4 regions of the Undibacterium sp. TC9W genome follow, and region 4 is predicted to be linked to each of the others. Evidence: predicted binding sites of a transcription regulator. Region 4 holds the regulator's gene; each other region holds the start of a gene.
What was found. The regulator sigma-54, encoded in region 4, starts transcription at its own class of promoters, with help from an activator protein. The targets are predictions, from matches to a motif close to TGGCANGNAANCTGCTTT.

Region 1 (3,166 bases), on a different contig from region 4:
CTTTTTGACAATCAAACCAGCTATTAAGGGCAACCGCCTTGACCAGCTTTCAAACCACGGATAGGATCACAGACTGTGCCGGACGCCGTCCAGATCATGTTTGCCTGACCAGATGAGATTGTTGGAGTCAATGTCAGTGTCAAAGGAACACCAGCAGTTGTTGTTGCACCAGTTTGTGTTGCAGTGATGATACCCAGACCAGCTGTAGTCGGGATTACTGGAAGGAATTTAGTCGTAACTGGGAAAGATGGGATGCCATTTGAACCAGTCGTTACGCAGTTAGTCCACGCGCCGTCGTTCTGGTAGCAAATCGCCATCGCCTTCTTCAAGCTCTGCAGTTCTGAAACTGCGCCGGCAGCACGGGTACGGGACGTGTAATCAGAATACTGAGGAATAGCGATCGCTGCCAAGATACCGATAATTGCAACAACAATCATCAATTCGATCAACGTAAAGCCGCGTTGCATTTTTTACATAGGTAATTTCATTTGTTACTCCTACATGTAAAGGTTCTATCTGTAAGCAAAAACAAGTTTATCGAGATGAAAATATGCTTCACTATCGCTTGGTGAGCGTCGTAGTTGACGTTACACCTAGCGTCAAGAACATATCAAGCACACGTTTACTATCGATTAACTTACTGCAAATAAGCAGTTTTTTTATCATTTGACTTGCAAATAATAATTTTGCTGTCTCATTCATTACTTGGTACAAATTGGGTTCATTGCCAATATCTGCTGGAAAATATTACTAAAAAACAATTTTTCACATTTAATATTTGGCATTTATGAATATATTTTTGATCACTTGCTAAAAAAAAAGCCCACCATAATAAAGTGGGCTTTTTTGACAATCAAACCAGCTATTATGGGCAGCCGCCTTGACCAGCTTTCAAACCACGGATTGGATCGCAGACTGTGCCGGATGCTGTCCAGATCATGTTTGCCTGACCAGAAGAGATTGTTGGTGTCAATGTCAGTGTCAAAGCAACACCAGCAGTGGTTGTTGCACCAGTTTGTGTTGCAGTGATGATACCCAGACCAGCTGCAGTTGGGATTGCTGGCAGGAATTTAGTTGTAACTGGGAAAGATGGGATACCGTTAGAACCTGTAGTTGCACAGTTAGTCCATGCACCTTCATTTTGGTAGCAAATTGCCATTGCAGATTTCAGACTATCCAGTTCCGAAACCGCGCCAGCTGCACGAGTACGGGATGTGTAATCAGAATACTGAGGGATAGCGATCGCTGCCAGGATACCGATAATTGCAACAACAATCATCAATTCGATCAACGTAAAACCACGTTGCACGGTTTGCATATTTAATTTCATTTGCTGCCTCATTATAAAATTGAATCTTTAAAAAAAATTGACCGGGAGTTCATAATAAAAAAAGCCCACAATACAATGAAGTGGGCTTTTTTTGACAATCAAACCAGCTATTATGGGCAGCCGCCTTGACCAGCTTTCAAACCACGGATTGGATCGCAGACTGTGCCGGATGCTGTCCAGATCATGTTTGCTTGACCAGAAGAGATTGTTGGTGTCAATGTCAGTGTCAAAGGAACACCAGCAGTTGTTGTCGCACCAGTTTGTGTTGCAGTGATGATACCCAGACCAGCTGCAGTTGGGATTACTGGCAGGAATTTAGTTGTAACTGGGAAAGATGGGATACCGTTAGAACCTGTAGTTGCACAGTTAGTCCATGCACCTTCATTTTGGTAGCAAATTGCCATTGCAGATTTCAGACTATCCAGTTCCGAAACCGCGCCAGCTGCACGAGTACGGGATGTGTAATCAGAATACTGAGGGATAGCGATCGCTGCCAAGATACCGATAATTGCCACAACAATCATCAATTCGATCAGTGTAAAGCCGCGTTGCAGCTGTTTAGGGATAGCTTTCATTATGAACTCCAGGAAAAGTTGAAATCAGGGACTACGGTTCACATGTAGCAATCACCGTGCCAGTTTGTGTTTACTGCGCAACTCCGCATTTTCTTATGCATAAATCAGCGATTCCATAAGCCATTGATTAACTAGTGACGAAATGCGTCAGCAATTGCAACTTAATCAATGCAAATATTTGTCAATGTTTGTGTAAGATAACAAAGATGACTGACAAGTCTGTCAGTCATGTAAAGAATTGTTTCAATACTTGATGAAAATATGAAAATTTTTTTACTTGGCAACTGCCTGACATATATAGCATAAACGCAAGCAGATGGGCAGAGGATGCGTAGCCAGGTCACCTGGCTCATCAAATGAAGCGAGGGAAGCTTTACCAGCAAACCCAATAGTTTGGGCTATCCCCGCCCTGGTGGCGCAGGCAGGGCTGAAATGAGTTCTAGTAGAAAATCACTGCCATTTTTGTCCCTGCCAGTTCTATCATGTCGGCATGCTTGAGGGTATGTGGTTTGTCCTTGATGGACTGGGTATTAACCGTTGCTGCAGCGTTGCCTTCGACCTGGGCAATCACATAATCCTTGCCTTGCTGGGTAATCGCAATGACCTGGGAGCCAGGGCTGCCTATCGTAGTCACGGGCTTGACGAGGTTGAGTTCCTTGCCTGCATTAGGGCCCGTCATGACTTTGATCTTGGCTCTTGGTTTTTCAACAGCCGCAGGTTGCGCCTGGCCTGGCTCAGGCACAAAAGTCTGCTTGCCTGACTCTTCTACCTGGAAACGCAATTTGTATTTACCAATGTCGATGACATCATCATGCTGCAACAAATGTTTTTTGATTGGCTGGGCATTGACCATGGTGCCATTGGTGCTGCCAAGGTCAAGTACGAAAGAGCCGCTGGAAGAAGTATCAATTGCCGCATGCTGACCGCTGACAGTCAGGTGATCAATGACGATATCGTTACTTGGGCGCCGGCCTACTGTGAGGCGTGATTTGCTGATAGTGATTTCTTGCTGAACCAAACCATTAAAGGTGACGATAATTTTCGCCATAAATCTCTCATCAATTCATAATCCCCGACCTACCGGGTAAATGTTCTTTTTAACCAAGACTTGTTTTCTTCACCGACCAGCCTGAACAGGACTACAGAAATATTATCCAGCCCCCCCCTGTCCTTGGCAGCATCAATCAGCGCTTCGGCACAAGGCTGAAGCTCGGTCGCGTGCTGCCTGATCAAGGATTGGATTTCATCATGCCCGAGCATA
Region 2 (3,166 bases), on a different contig from region 4:
TGAGATATTTGGTGAGTATCAGGTCTATGAAGAAAAGTATGCGCGTCCGCACCAGCGCAAGTGGCAGGCATTTGCTAACGACAAGAACCCGCATCGCCGTATCAGAGTTGGCTATGTTTCGCCAGATTTTCGCCGGCATGCAGTCCAGTATTTTCTCGAGCCTTTGCTCGCGCATCATGACTCGTCTGGTTTTGAGTTGTATGCCTACGCAGAATTGAAATATGAAGATGCAGTCACTGAGCGTTATAAGACATATGTAGATCACTGGGTGCCCACGGCAGGCCTGTCTGATGACGAGCTGGCAGAGAGAATCCGGGCGGATGGCATCGATATTCTGATCGATCTTGCTGGTCATACGGGAAGTAACCGCTTGCAGGTATTTGCCCGCAAGCCAGCGCCGGTGCAGGTTTCGTGGCTGGGTTATGGTTACACCACTGGCCTCAAGGCGATTGATTATTTTCTGACCGATGATACTTGTGCTCCACCAGGCGCTGAAGCCGTATTTTCAGAGCAGCCCTGGCGCCTGGAGACACCCTCATTTGCATATCGTCCTGCCGATGGAATGGGCGAGGTCAGCACTCTGCCTGCCCTCAAAAATGGCTATGTAACCCTTGGTACGCTGACCAGGTCAGTCAGGATCAACCATCTCACCATACGTGTATGGGCAGCGATACTGAAAAAAATTGAAGGCGCAAAATTATTAATCAATAGCGGGAATTTTAAAAATGCCGATTTGCGCCGGGATCTCGAAGAAAAATTTGCCGCACTTGGCATAGACAAGTCCCGACTGGAGATAGGCTACGATACCCCGCCCTGGAATACCCTGAGAAAGATCGATATAGGCCTGGACTGTTTTCCGCACAATTCAGGTACTACACTATTTGAAACTTTGTATATGGGCGTACCCTATGTGACGCTGGCCGGGCGGCCTAGCGTTGGCTTGCTGGGTAGTTCAATTCTGAAAGGTATTGGTCATTCAGAATGGATAGCGCAAACTGAACAGGAATATATAGATAAAGTCGTCGAACTTGCCAGTAACACCAGCATGCTCGCACAAGTGCGTGAGACCTTGCGCGAACAGATGATACACAGCAAGTTGATGGATGAGGCGGGATTCTCGGCTAAAGTAGATGCCGCGCTGCGTAGCATGTGGATTACATGGTGCGAGGGAACGAAGGTATAAGTAGCGAGGGGGAGTGCGGGTGAAGGCTGCTACGATATCCAGGCCTTTGTTCAATCAAGCGCGAAAATCAAGGGCTATGCATGGCTTGATTGACATTGCGGGACATGCATTTCAGCACTGTTCCCGCCAGCCTGCTCATGTATTGCTTATGTATAGCTTATGTGCAGCTTCAGTGCAGCATAAATGCAGGATATTAGCAGCCGCCCTGGCCTGGTTTCAAACCGCGAATTGGATCACAGACAGTCCCTGTGTTTGCCCATATCATATTACTTTGCCCTGAGCTGATGGAAGGCGTCAATATGATGCTCAATGCAGTTCCTGTGCTGGTAGTTGCCCCTGTCGTTGCCTGCGTAATCACACCTGCATTCGAAATGGAGGGGGCCGCATTGGTCAAAAATTTTGATGTGATGACAGTAGGGATGGAATTGCTGCCCATGACCGTGCAGTTTGACCAGCTATTTTCATTCTGGTAGCAAATGGATAATTCTTTTTTCAGGCTATTGAGTTCGGATATCGCACCAGAAGCACGTGTGCGGGAAACATAATCAGAATATTGTGGAAAAGCGATTGCTGCCAGGATGCCGATGATGGCCACCACGATCATCAATTCTATGAGTGTGAAGCCTCGCTGAATTGTTTTTGAATATCTTTGCATTTCTTTCTCCTCAGCAGCAAAAGCAGTTTAGTTACGTCATAGACGCAAATTTTGTGCCAATCGTTTGAATGCGCTTAAAATCGCCAGCCGTATGCTAAAGCTGAACCCTTAAAGCCACAATTGTTCTTGCACCCAGCTTGCAATTGTTTGCCTTGTTGATACAGGAAAAATGCCCAATAGAAAGTTCGCAAGAAATATAAACTCTTGCAACCGGGAATAGCGCAAAAATATCTGGCCATGGAAAAATATCGGCCTGGGTTGTATCCAGTTTGATGAAGATATGACATCAGGCGCGATATTCTTGTCATTTTAGTTTTTTATATTGAAAAATACTAAAACGACAAATGTCAATGACAAAAAATGTCAATGCAATACAAAAATTTGCACTTGTTTCGAAATTGTTACACTTTAGGTCAGTGGTTTTTTAATAACGCGACAAAAGCTGTTATTTACTCCAGGCTGATTTGGCAGGTGGTGGTCCTGACTTAAAACTCCGTTTAAAACCCCAGCGCAGCACCATCCGGGTTGCGCGGATCGGAATACCCGGCAAAGCCTTGCGGGACTATCTGTATGGTTTGGGTCTTGCCCAGCGTGGCAGCAGGGCGCAGTACCTGGCCTTTTTGCTCCAGCAGGCGCAGGGTGTCCATGCTGATACCTTTTTCAAAGCGTAGCTGGTCTGGCAACCATTGCTGGTGTATGCGTGGCGAGATGGTAGCTTCGGCCACGTTCATGTCATGGTCTATGACGTTCAGGATGGTTTGCAGTGTTGTCGTGATAATGCGGCTGCCACCGGGGCTGCCGGTGACCAGGAAGGGCTTTCCATCCTTGAGTACGATGGTAGGCGACATCGAGCTTAAAGGCCGCTTCCATCCCTGTACAGCGTTGGCATCACCGCCCAGCAAGCCAAAGGCATTTGGTACGCCTGCCTTGACAGAGAAATCATCCATCTCATTATTCAGGACTATGCCTGTGCCAGTGGCAACGATACCGCTGCCAAAGTTGAGGTTCAGAGTATAAGTGGTAGCGACGATGTTGCCGAATTTGTCGGCGACGCTGTAATGCGTGGTCTGGTCGCTTTCATAGGGCAGGGGTTTGCCGGGTTTGATTTCGGCAGACGGTGTGGCGCGGTCTGGCTGTATTTTCTTGACCAGTTCATCCGCATAAGCGCGTGAAGTCAGGCCCTTGAGCGGCACCTTGTAATAGTCAGGGTCACCCAAAAATTCTGAACGGTCGGCATAGGCCAGCTTCATAACCTCGCTCAACTGATGCAGGGTCTGTGCGCTGTTGGCACCCTGTTCCTTGAGTGGGTAGTGCTCCAGCATGTTCAG
Region 3 (3,166 bases), on a different contig from region 4:
ACTGCTGAACTGGCTCTGGTTGCTGCACGTCTGGGCGGTATAGGCCATATCTCTGATGCCATGGTGCAGGATGTCTCTGACCGTCGTTTTGACACCAGCTTTGTCAAGGAAAAGACCAAATTCTACAAATACAATATCAACAATTCCGACAAGACTGACATCAAGTTCAACCTTGATCAACTGGCAGAAGCCACCCGTATGCACGTGGGCAAGACCATGGAAGCCAAGCAGGGCTCGGGCATGATCTTTGTCAATTGTATGGAAAAGCTGACCATGAACGGTCCACGCGAAACCCTGAAAGTGCGCCTGGAGTCTTCACTCGATGCCGGTATTGATGGCATTACCATGAGTGCTGGTCTGCACCTGGGCTCGTTTGGCCTGATCGCCGATCACCCGCGCTTCCGCGATGCCAAGCTGGGCATCATCGTTTCTTCGGTACGTGCGCTGCAATTATTCCTGCGCAAAAATTCCCGGCTGAACCGCCTGCCGGATTACGTCATTGTCGAAGGCCCACTGGCTGGCGGCCATCTGGGTTTTGGTATGGACTGGGCAGAATATGACCTGCAAACCATCGTCACTGAGATCGTCCAGTATCTGAAGGCAGAAAACCTCGATATCCCGCTGATAGCAGCCGGTGGTATTTTCACAGGCAGCGATGCCGTATCCTTTTTGCAAAACGGCGCTGCCGGGGTGCAGGTAGCAACCCGCTTTACGGTTACTCATGAATGCGGCCTTCCAGACAACGTCAAGCAGGAATACTTCAAGGCCAGTGAAGGCGATATCGAAGTCAATAATATCTCGCCTACCGGTTACCCCATGCGCATGCTAAAGAACACGCCTGCCATAGGCGATGGCATACGCCCTGGTTGTGAATCCTATGGTTACCTGCTTGATGGCAATGGTAACTGCGCTTACATCACTTCGTATAACCGCGAAGTGGCAGCCCACCCTGATGCCAAGAAAGTCTCTGTCATGGACAAGACTTGCCTGTGCACCCATATGCGCAACTTTAATTGCTGGACTTGTGGGCAAATGACTTACCGCCTGAAAGACACGACCCGCAAGCTGCCGGATGGTACTTATGAATTGCTGAGTGCTGAACATGTATTCCGCGATTATCAATTCAGTGTAGATCACCAGATTGCCCTGCCGGTCTGATCTGACAAGCTGAAAACAAAACGCCGCTTTAGCCCTTGGGCAAAGCGGCGTTTTTATATGTGCGAGCAATCAGAGTTCAGATGGTTTTTTGCTGGCGATGGTTTTCCAGTTGGTTTTTGCAAGATCGATATTGCCTGCAATGTCCTTTGCCCAGATCGCGCGGATCTTGGTATCAAGATTAAAGTAGAGTTTGTTATCGACGATGTCATACACATCCGGGTCGGCAACAAATTTCTTGCCTATGGAAGCGCCATATGCGCAGTAGCCACCAAAGGCTGGCAAATATTTCTCTGGGTTAGCCTGGAAAGTCTTTTTGTTTTCTTCACTGGTGAACAGGTAATCAACACCATCCACGGTCGCCACATGATGACCGGTGCCATGGGCAGGTTTTTCACTGGTGAAAAAAGTCGTGAGATCGTAGCCACGTGCACCTATGACGCTATTGGCGACCGTATCAGCGGCGCTGATGCCAGGTACTGCTGCCAGAGATAATGCGGCTAATGCTGACAAGAAGATAAATTTGATTTTGTTGACCAGGCTGCTGGAAGTGCGTGATATGGAAGTGAGTGACATGGCGTGCTCCTTTAAATGGTTGAAAGCGGGTTTGAGATTCGCCTTGCTCATGCGCAGCGAATGACAGGCACTTTAATTCAGTTCATCAAAGCAAAGAATAATCATAATATTGAATTCATTATTCCTTGAAATGGAATAATTATCACCGATTCTGATTTGGCACTCTCTGCGTGCAAATTCATGCCATGCAGAAATATTTGCTTACATTTTGGTGCATGCACCTGCCCGCACTGATATCACAAGCAATTTCTTTCCCTGATTAGTTGCGAGCAAGACCAAATTTACTGGTATCAGCCTTGGCATGAAAAATGCTGCAAAGCACATGCTTGTGTGTCATTGACGATGTTTTTGAAAAGGCCAGCCTGATGAAAATACGCGTTCTCTCCAGCTTCCTGCTTTCTGTCTCATTTTTCTTCTCATTTTTCTTCTCCATCAGCCTTTTCCTGTATGGCGGCACCTGCTACGCACAAGACACTGCGCCAGCCAGTTCTGTAGCAAGTGCCGCAACAGCACCTGTAGTGGCTGCAGCCACCCCACCAGCCATGACCAAGCCGGGCATGATCGCCGCCGACAAAATCAGTGCTGGCGACACCGCCTGGATGCTGACCTCAACGGCACTGGTATTACTGATGACCATACCCGGCCTGGCCCTGTTCTATACCGGCATGGTGCGCAAGAAAAATGCCCTGGGCACGATGGCGCATAGCTTGGCAACTACCTGCATCGTCACGGTCTTGTGGGTGGTGCTGGGTTACAGCCTGGTATTCACGGCAGGTTCGCCTTATCTGGGCAGCATGGACAGGTTCATGCTGCACGGCGTGAGCTTCTTGAAAGAAGCCGGGCAGCTCAGCGTGCATCAACTGGCACCGACAATACCGGAAAGCGTGTTCCTGATGTTCCAGATGACGTTTGCGATTATCACCCCTGCCCTGATCACCGGTGCCTTTGCCGAGCGCATGAAGTTCTCTGCCCTGCTGCTGTTCATCACGCTGTGGTCCTTGCTGGTGTATGTGCCGGTCGCGCATTGGGTGTGGGAACCGACAGGCTGGCTGGCGGCGCGTGGCGTGCTGGATTTTGCCGGTGGTACTGTGGTGCATATCAATGCCGGTGTATCTGGCCTGGTGGCTGCTTTGATCGTCGGACCACGTCTGGGTTTTGGCAAGGAACCCATGCCACCGCATAATTTATTACTGACTGCGATAGGCGCAGCGCTGTTATGGGTAGGCTGGTTTGGTTTCAATGCCGGTTCTGCCGGTGCCGCAGATGGCCGCGCCGGGCTGGCGATGCTGGTGACACAGGTGGCGACTGCGATGTCGGCACTGGCCTGGATGCTGGTGGAATGGCTGCGCCGTGGCAAACCATCGGTGCTGGGCATAGTCTCTGGCGCTGTCGCAGGTTTGGTGGCGATCACGCCCGCATCTGGTTTTGTTGATCT
Region 4 (3,166 bases):
CGATGGTGGCCCTGATCTGTGGGTAGATGGCGAAGCTGACCGTGCTGAATACAACCAGAGTACAGAAATCGTCAAATTCATTTCCAAGGCCAAGGTACGCTACCTCGAAGGCAAGCGCGTCACCCAGGAACAGGAAGGTGAATACCTGTCATATGACAGCAAGAATGATGTTTTTGTTGGCACGAATTCGACCAGTGGCCAGCATGTAGATGGCTCAGGCAATATCACCATCACCTTGCAACCAAAACCAGAAAAACAGGCTAAATAAGATGACAGCACAGTCAAGCAGCACCTTGCTTGTCAAGGGCTTGCAAAAGCGCTACGGTGCGCGCCAGGTGGTGCGCGATGTTTCCTTGCTCTTGAAAAGCGGCGAGGTCGTGGGTTTGCTGGGGCCGAATGGCGCAGGCAAGACCACTTCGTTTTACATGATCGTTGGCCTGGTACCTTCCGACGCCGGGGATATCACGATTGATGATGTGAATATTTCGCAACTGCCTATTCACGAGCGCGCCGTACTGGGTTTGTCTTACCTGCCACAGGAAGCTTCGGTATTTCGCAAGCTGACGGTAGAAGACAATATCCGTGCCGTCCTCGAATTGCAAAAAGACAGCGAAGGGAAATATCTCGGTGCCAAGAAAATTGAGCAAAGGCTCAATGCTCTGCTGGCAGATTTGCAGATAGAAAAAATACGTGAAAGCCAGGCGCTGTCACTGTCAGGTGGCGAACGCCGCCGCGTCGAAATTGCCCGTGCACTGGCGACCAATCCACGCTTTGTCTTGCTGGATGAACCCTTTGCCGGTGTTGACCCTATCGCCGTCATTGAAATCCAGCGCATCGTGCGCTTCCTCAAGGAGCGCGGCATAGGTGTGCTGATCACCGATCATAATGTGCGCGAAACCCTGGGCATCTGCGATCACGCCTATATCATCAACCAGGGCGCGGTACTTGCCAGCGGCAAGCCTGACGACATCATACAAAATGAATCTGTACGTCGCGTTTATCTCGGAGAACACTTCCGGATGTGACGGGAATCATCATGAAACAAAGCCTGCAACTACGTACCTCACAACATCTGGCCTTAACGCCGCAATTGCAGCAATCAATACGATTATTGCAGTTATCCACTTTGGAATTGCATCAGGAGCTGGAGACGCTGCTGACTGATAACCCCATGTTGGAACGTGTCGATGATCCCCTCGATCACGCCGTACGCCTGCTGGCCGACGGTGCCATCAATACCAGCAGTACTTCTACCGATGCCGGCATGGAAGCACCGGCAGCAAGAGAAGACAGTGACAGGTCAGCAGAACCGGCTGCCGCAGATGCAGAAACCGTCATCAGCAATGACAGCACCACCTCCAGCGAAGAAGACTGGGGCTTTGATGATGTACAGCATGGCAGCAAATCTGGCGATGATGAGGATGGCCGCCCGCAGCTGGGTGCTGCTCATATCACCTTGCGCGAGCACTTGCTGGAACAGATGCGCCTGAACCTGCGCGAACCGCGTGACCGTGCTCTGGTCGAGTTGATGATCGATGCGCTCGACAATAACGGTTACCTGACCGAAACATTAGATGAAATACATGCCAGTTTGCCACTGGAGCTGTGCGTAGAACCAGAAGAGCTGGCATTTGCGCTGAACATGCTGCAAAGCTTTGACCCGGCAGGTGTCGGTGCGCGCAGCCCGTCTGAATGCCTGGCCTTGCAAATCAGGCGTTTACCAAAAGTTGCTTTCGTCATACGCAGGCTGGCATTGCAAATTGTTGAAACACAACTGGCTTTATTTGCACAAAGAGATTTCACCAAACTCAAGAAAATCTTCGATTGCGATGACGAAGATTTGCGCGATGCACAAACTGTCATCCGCCAGTGCAAACCGCGCCCCGGCCTGGCCTTTGCTGCGGATGAATCTGACTATGTTGTACCCGATGTGATCGTCAGAAAATCCGGCAACGGCTGGCAAGTCATGCTGAATCAGGATGTCATGCCCAGGCTGCGAGTCAGCAGCATGTATGCCAACATCATGAAGCAAAACCGTGGTGAAGCTGGCATGGGCGCACAATTGCAGGAAGCACGCTGGCTTATCAAGAATATGCGGCAGCGTTTTGAGACTATATTGCGCGTTGCACAAGCCATAGTCGAAAGGCAACGCAATTTTTTCACCCACGGTGCTGTTGCAATGCGCCCCCTTGTTTTGCGCGAAATTGCTGATACACTAGGATTACACGAGAGCACTATCTCACGTGTAACAACCCAAAAATACATGTTGACCCCACATGGCATGTTTGAGTTGAAGTACTTTTTCGGCAGCCATGTCGCGACGGAAACAGGGGGTGAAGCATCTTCCACCGCGATACGTGCACTCATCAAGCAGTTGATAGGAGCAGAAGACCAGAAAAGCCCACTCTCTGATAGCAAAATTGCAGACATGCTGGGTGAACAGGGCATGGTAATTGCCCGACGGACAGTTGCCAAATACCGTGAAGCCCTCAAAATCCCCCCAGTCAGTTTGCGTAAATCTTTGTAAGCAGTCCTTGTAATCACGGTTTGAATTGCTATATATGATTTAGCTCAAGGCAAATAAATGCTGAGAGCGTATCGTTATAGCAAGCAACATCACTATAGGAGCACAGTATGAATCTCACCATCAGTGGACATCACGTCGAAGTAACTCCTGCAATTCGTGAATATGTACATACCAAACTAGAACGTATCAGGCGGCATTTCGACCAGGTCATTGATATCGCCGTCATCCTGACGGTGGACAAGCTCCGGGAAAAGGATAAACGACACAAAGCTGACATTAATTTGCATATCAGCGGTAAAGATATCCACGTTGAAAGTCTGGCGCATGATCTGTATGCAGCCATTGATGCACTGGTAGATAAACTTGATCGCCAGGTCATCAAGCATAAAGATAAAATGCAAGACCATCAGCACGACGCCATCAAGCACATACCTGATCCGGCATCGGCTTCATAAGACCCCAGTCCTTGCCCGAACAGGGTTGCGGACATCCAAAACAAGGACGCTAGAAGGCGTCCTTTTTGTTGGGTGAATGGTTTCTTTGTACGGCTGGTTTTTGATGCTTTAAATTTCAAATAAATAGTTTACTTTTATTACTACTTGTCACGTCCATCGCTCAAAAAGCTGCGAATTAGTTGAT

Region 1: ACO0LN_RS28845 (pilin) is a predicted target of sigma-54. The motif match lies at 1,950-1,967, and genes of this name have one in related genera.
Region 2: ACO0LN_RS21315 (pilin) is a predicted target of sigma-54. The motif match lies at 1,880-1,897, and genes of this name have one in related genera.
Region 3: ACO0LN_RS13355 (ammonium transporter) is a predicted target of sigma-54. The motif match lies at 2,029-2,046, and genes of this name have one in related genera.

Annotation. Positions count from the first base shown of each region.
Region 1 covers NZ_JBMPPJ010000036.1:269-3,434, forward strand. Annotated here, with positions in the region: gene ACO0LN_RS28835 (pilin) at 24-467, opposite strand; gene ACO0LN_RS28840 (pilin) at 866-1,318, opposite strand; gene ACO0LN_RS28845 (pilin) at 1,441-1,905, opposite strand; gene ACO0LN_RS28850 (FHA domain-containing protein) at 2,345-2,953, opposite strand; gene ACO0LN_RS28855 (Stp1/IreP family PP2C-type Ser/Thr phosphatase) at 2,983-3,166, opposite strand, start outside.
Region 2 covers NZ_JBMPPJ010000017.1:3,008-6,173, forward strand. Annotated here, with positions in the region: gene ACO0LN_RS21310 (tetratricopeptide repeat protein) at 1-1,183, shown strand, start outside; gene ACO0LN_RS21315 (pilin) at 1,377-1,838, opposite strand; gene ggt (gamma-glutamyltransferase) at 2,336-3,166, opposite strand, start outside.
Region 3 covers NZ_JBMPPJ010000008.1:58,061-61,226, forward strand. Annotated here, with positions in the region: gene ACO0LN_RS13345 (nitronate monooxygenase) at 1-1,158, shown strand, start outside; gene ACO0LN_RS13350 (YHS domain-containing (seleno)protein) at 1,228-1,731, opposite strand; gene ACO0LN_RS13355 (ammonium transporter) at 2,097-3,166, shown strand, end outside.
Region 4 covers NZ_JBMPPJ010000013.1:55,084-58,249, reverse strand. Annotated here, with positions in the region: gene ACO0LN_RS18520 (LptA/OstA family protein) at 1-268, shown strand, start outside; gene lptB (LPS export ABC transporter ATP-binding protein) at 270-1,025, shown strand; gene ACO0LN_RS18510 (RNA polymerase factor sigma-54) at 1,037-2,527, shown strand; gene hpf (ribosome hibernation-promoting factor, HPF/YfiA family) at 2,635-2,982, shown strand.